Regions from separate parts of the Cytobacillus sp. Hm23 genome, predicted to be linked through region 2. Evidence: riboswitches for the same ligand, from Rfam matches in the RefSeq annotation. Region 2 holds a riboswitch; the other holds the start of a gene.
What was found. A riboswitch is a leader RNA that binds a small molecule or an ion and turns the genes downstream of it on or off. The one in region 2 is predicted to bind cobalamin.
Positions count from the first base shown of each region.

Region 1: linked by a shared signal. The riboswitch ahead of ACSVDA_RS03750 (ribonucleoside-diphosphate reductase subunit alpha) and the one ahead of ACSVDA_RS22245 (ABC transporter substrate-binding protein) in region 2 are both predicted to bind cobalamin.

Region 1 is NZ_JBPXRQ010000004.1:39,720-42,921, reverse strand. It holds gene ACSVDA_RS03765 (hypothetical protein) at 1-31, shown strand, start outside; gene ACSVDA_RS03760 (cupin domain-containing protein) at 68-409, shown strand; gene ACSVDA_RS03755 (hypothetical protein) at 632-1,039, shown strand; cobalamin riboswitch at 1,325-1,537, shown strand; gene ACSVDA_RS03750 (ribonucleoside-diphosphate reductase subunit alpha) at 1,827-3,202, shown strand, end outside.
Region 2 is NZ_JBPXRQ010000054.1:13,216-16,417, reverse strand. It holds gene ACSVDA_RS22250 (FecCD family ABC transporter permease) at 1-712, opposite strand, end outside; gene ACSVDA_RS22245 (ABC transporter substrate-binding protein) at 678-1,700, opposite strand; cobalamin riboswitch at 2,004-2,251, opposite strand; gene ACSVDA_RS22240 (ATP-binding protein) at 2,474-3,202, opposite strand, start outside.

The DNA of each region.
Region 1 (3,202 bases), on a different contig from region 2:
TAGCAACGAAAGTTCTTTAAACAACTGGTGAGGTAGTTTTAAAAAAACTATTGATGGGGGTATTGAAATGAAAATAAGCAAAAGCAATGCTGAACATTACATATGGGGGGATAACAGTGACGGGTGGCACTTAGTGAAAAATCAAAATTTAAGTGTTATTCATGAACGTATGCCAGCTAATACGTCTGAATCAAATCATTATCATAAAGAAGCACACCAATTTTTCTTTGTCTTATCAGGAATAGCAACCATTATAGTAAATGGTAAAGAGATAACCTTAAATCCTCAAGAAGGAGTTGAAGTTCCTCCTTTGCTACCTCACCAAATGTGTAACAAGTCAAATAATGAAGTTGAGTTTATCTTGATATCTCAACCTTCAAGTAAAGGTGATAGGTTTTTGGTAGATTAAATTGTTTGAACAATTTGGAGATGTATTCTAAACATAATTTAAGCAACTTCAATACTCTATTTCATCATGATGAAGAATTTTGCTCCTAAAATAAAACATTTAATATAAACCTCGTCCTAAAAGATATTACTTTTTCCAAAATGGGTCAACTAGAAAAATGAATCGCTGATCTTATAATCCGAATGCGCGTTTCTTTAAGAAACGTGCCTTTTTCCTTTTTTTGTGCTTTATCATTTTTCGGTCAGAAGACCCCCACTTCAAACCGAAAATGATGGAGGAGAATCCGTTGTCATAAACACTTACAAAAAACAATTAGGACATTTCAAAATCAACAAGGAAAACTCAATATCAATTGGTTTATCTGATGCTAACCTTACTGGATTTCTTACAGACTATTTCTTTACACACTCAGACACTGGGGAGAAATATCTGTATGGAATAGTGAATATGTCTAAAAATGTAAAAGAAATAAGAGTTAGTTATGATTTACCTAAGACGAACAATTTGCCATCAGAAAGGATTACAAGAAAGTCTTCAGTAGAAAATAATTTGTTCTTGTTTAATATGGGTGATAACACAGAAATGGGTGTAAATTGTTGTTTTCTTTTTATGATGGAGATGGCAATTTAATTAAAAAGTCTTCTGAGTTTGCTTATTAAACAAACAATGGGGGGTCTTGAAGGCTATTATCAATCTCTTTTTTATTTTTATTGAATTCGCACCATTAATAATGAAAAAAAGACAGTTTAAGAGCTATTTGACGGAAAGTTTTTAGAAAGGGTAAACAACGCATAAAAATGTTAAGTGGCGTGTAGTTCAATATATTTTTTATTGCAAGAAATGTCAAAACCTATTATAATTTAAATGGAAATTCAATATTTAGTAGTATAATTAAGTTGATAATACAATATTTTGTTATCTAGTAAAAAAGGTGTCGGAAAATCGACATAGGTGTTCGGAAAATATGGAACATCTCTTTATAGGGAATTTGGTGAAAATCCAAAACTGTACCCGCAACTGTAAGTGCTGATGAAATAAGCGAAACCACTGTGAAGTACGATTTCATGGGAAGGGCTTAAAGTAAAGCGAAGCACAAGTCAGGAGACCTGCCTTTTTTATGAAGTGCTATTTTCTTCGGGAGTTGGGAGAATAGGACGAGGAGAAGAAAAATCATTCAAACATTTTTTTTGAATGATTTTTCTTAAAAGGGTGATAATTCTCTCTTTTACATATCCATCGTTCTGTTCGCTCATCTTACTAAGGATGAGCTTTTTTATATTTTAGGATGAACAGGGTCTAGCTCTGCCTTCTAACCTATTGAATCACCACACAATATAACTAGCTTGTGAAATGTTTTCATTGCATGTAGGTGGCAAGCGAGATTCATACGCATTTTTATTAAAAGGGGATGGAAAGAATGCAAAAGGTATTAGTTGAGTATCAGCAGCTGGCTGATGGTACGTCTGAAATGGTTTTAGATTATGTTCAAAAAATAGCTGATAGATTTCCTCATTTATCATTTGATGAATATCGAGAGAAATTGATGCTAGCATTTGAGAATAAAGATGAATGGCATAATGACCAACTAACTAACGTGTTAATATTATCAGCATTGGAAAGAATTACAGCGTTAGAGCCTGATTGGACATTCTTTGCTGCAAATATATACCTTGATTCGCTTTATCAAAAAGCGGCTAAAAATAGAGGTAAGCAGTCAGGTTGCCAATATGGTTCCTTTTATCAATTGCTATTAAAGCTGACAGAGATGGGAATTTATAGTCCGAAATTACTGGCACAATATTCAAGAGAAGAAATTGATTTATTAGCAGACATTATCGTACCAGAGCGGGATCAACATTTTACATATATCGGTTTATTAACATTATCGGATCGCTATTTGGCGAAGTCTCATCAAGGAGAAGTATTTGAGCTACCACAAGAGCGATTTCTCATCATTGCAATGACATTGATGAGTAACGAAAATAAGGAAAATAGATTAGCACTTATTAAGGAATCGTATTGGGCACTTTCTAATTTGTATATGACGGTTGCAACACCAACACTTGCTAACGCTGGAAAAAGCTATGGTCAGTTATCAAGTTGTTTTATAGATACAGTTGATGATAGCTTGCAAGGAATATATGATTCAAATACAGATATCGCGAATTTATCTAAAAATGGTGGAGGGATAGGTGTTTATTTAGGAAAAATTAGAGCGAGAGGTAGTGACATAAAGGGTTTTAAAGGTGTTTCATCAGGGGTTATACCTTGGATGAAGCAGTTAAATAATACGGCGGTCTCTGTTGACCAGCTTGGTCAAAGGCAAGGAGCGATTTCAGTTTATTTAGATGTATGGCATAAGGATATATTGTCGTTTCTTGATACGAGATTAAACAACGGAGATGAAAGGCTACGTACACATGATCTATTTACCGGAGTGTGTATACCTGATGTATTTATGGAGGTTGTTGAAAAACGAGGTGAATGGTATCTTTTTGACCCACACGAAGTAAGAAAAACAATGGGTTTTTCATTAGAGGATTATTTTGATGAGGAGCTTGGCAAAGGGTCTTTCCGAGATAAATATTGGGAATGTGTCAACAATCCTAGACTTTCAAAAGAAGCTGTAACGGCGATAGATATTTTCAAGGCTATTATGATTTCACAGTTAGAAACAGGAACACCATATATGTTCTACCGAGATACAGCAAATAGAGCAAACCCAAACAGACATAAAGGAATGATATATTGTAGTAATTTGTGTACAGAAATTATGCAAAATATGAGTCCTAC
Region 2 (3,202 bases):
AGAATGCATTTAACTCTCTTCCATTTACGAGTAGTAATACAGTGCCTACCATATAAAAAGGTAGAATAATCTTAATATAATCCCAACCCCTCATCGCTACACTACCTAATAACCAGTTAATGATTTGTCTTAATTCTTCACCAGTAAGTGCAATCATTAAAGAAATAATAGATCCTAAAAATGAGCTAAATATAATACCAGTTAAAATGATCGTTTCCACAGACATTGTTTTCTCAACCGCCCGGGCAAACACTAATACGAGTATGAGAGATAGAAAGGCAAAAGAAATACTAAATATCGGTAAAGTAAATTTCCCTATAAAAGGGATATGAATACCAAAAAAAAGCACAATTACTGCTCCAACTGATGCTCCAGAAGATACTCCGAGTGTATAAGGGTCTGCTAATGGGTTTTTTAACAACCCTTGAAATGCAGCCCCTGCAATCGCTAGAGAAGATCCAACTATAAAAGCTAGGATCACTCGGGGTAAGCGTATTGCCATAATAATATTAACTACTGCTGTATCAAGCGTCTCTATTGATCCTAAATGAAAAACACTATAAAAAAGAACGTTTAAAATAGTAGAAAAGGGAATCGATAACGTCCCTATCGAAACCCCTAACAAAATTGAAAATATTACAAAACATACAGTAATAATATATGGTAGAACACGGCTTTTATTGATAAATGTCAGGATAGACAGCTTTTGCAAGTTCTTCTACTCCTTCAATTAAACGTGGACCAGAGATTGTTACTAAATCCGAGTTAATATCGAATACGAGCTTATCCTTAACTGCTGGTACCTCTTGCCAAGCATCTCGATTTAATACTTGTTCTACTGCATTTTCAACATAATACCCATATGTAATAACAATAACATCTGGATTAAGTAATACCGCATCTTCCTCAGTAAATTGTGGCCAACCTTCTTGATCACCAGCAGCATTTATTGCTCCAATCGCTTCGAGCATTTCATGCATAAAAGTACCTTTTCCAGTTGTATATAATTGAGCATCTACCTCTATCCAAACTACCTTTTGATCAGCTTCTTTAATTTCTGCTGATTTCTCTTTAATAAGATTCAATTTTTCTGTCATATCACTTATGATCTTGTCTGCATTTTCTTCTGTTCCTGTAACAGTGCCAATCATTTTAATTGAGTCATATACTGCTTGAAATGATGTTGCATCGTTAACAACGACCACGTTTATACCAGCATCTCGTAGTTGTTGAAGACCTTCAGTAGAGCTATGCGCACTTGAGGCATGGGCAAGAACGACGTCTGGGTTTAATGAAATTATCTTTTCAACATTAAATTTTGCTCCTCCAACCCTTTCTATCTCGGCTACTTCTGGTGGATAATTAGCCCAATCACCAACACCAACCATTTTATCACCTAAACCTAACGCAAAAGCTATTTCTGTATTACTGGGAATTATCGACACAATTGCTTGTGGCTCTTCTTCTATTGTCACTTCATTACCTAATCCATCCGTAATTGTTACTGGAAAGCTAGACTCTGCTTTATCATCAACTTTAGTTTCCTGTTCTCCGTTTGTAGACTCTGATTTATCATCAACTTTAGTTTCCTGCTCTCCGTTTGTAGAGGCAGCATTATTATTAACCTCTGTTTGACCGCAACCTACTAATAAAATGAATGATAAAATAACGATAAAGACAGTGGGGAAGTACTTTTTAATGTTTAACATCTTTTTTTCTCCTTCTTTTTTAATATGGCTGTTTTCGCAATGATTGTTGTTTTTCGTATTAGGAAATAGGAAATACACATGTTCACAACTAGAGTTTCGTGGCATCTTTTCTTCTATACAACGATGAGAATGATTTTAATCCTCTGTTGGTAGGAAACAATAATGTTTAAGAAATAAGCCTAAATAGAAATAAGCCCATCCGAATTGGATGAGCTGTTAGACGGCATCATAAATGTATTGTTATTAATAAATACACTACTCGACCGTCTCAATACTCAATCCCCGAAGAATTGAAAACGTATATAGTGCTTGGCAGGTCTACTGACTTATGCTTCATCCTACTTTGATCCTTCCCATATGGCTAACAATATGTATAATATTATTATTCCATACAGTGGTAATATCATTTCGTCCACAAATACAGTTGCGGGGGCAGTTCTAGATTCACACTAGAATTCCCTTTTAAGTCTTTATGAGAATGTTTTAAAATTCTCTTTATTCTGTAGTATAAAAGAAAAGACACCTAGCACTATTTATTTTTTAGGCTGTATACGCATTTATTATTGTTATTCATGCAAAGACGTTAAGTATAAAGCTGATTGCTTAAAATCCACTTCTATCATTCTAATTTATTAACAATAGTAACACCATATACGAAATGAGCCTCTTTAAAATTTCTTTTTCATAATACCCGATTATTAATATATTGACAAGAATAATCTGACTGCTTGTCAAAAACTTAACATGACATAATTGCGCATTTATTATTGTGGAATAAAGAATGAAAATGTAGTTCCTTCATCTATTTTACTATGAACAAAGATGTTTCCATCGTGTGCCTCTATCAAATTCTTTGCAATGGCTAAGCCAAGACCAGTACCTGAACGTCCACGCGTTCGAGCTTTATCTGCTTTATAGAAGCGTTCAAAGACAAATGGTAAGTCCTCCTCAGGAATACCTGACCCAGAGTCTTTGACGTCAATTTTCAAACCATCTTTTATAGAATTTACTTGTACAACAACAGTTCCCTGCTCATCAGTATAACGTATTGCATTATCAATTAGATTTGTTAATACTTGTTCAATCCTATCAGGATCAAACATAATTGTGTTATGTACTACGTTAATATGCACATCCAATGTAATTAACTTATCCTGTGCCAATCCTTGAAATTTGCGAATTATTCTTTGAATGTAAGGCTGAATATCTATCTCTTCTAAATGCAAATTTAAATGACCAGCTTCCATTCTAGCTAAATCCAGCAGTTCATTCACTAGCCTACCCATACGTAAAGATTCATCATATATTACTTTTGCGATATCTTTCTTTTCTTGATCGCTACTAGCAATATCATCAATGATCGCTTCACTATATCCTTGTAACATAGAAATTGGTGTTCTTAATTCATGGGAAACATTCGCAATAAAATCTTCTCGTAGCTTGTCTAACCTTCGTTCTTCAGTCATATCTCGAAGTACTGCGACAGCTCCTCT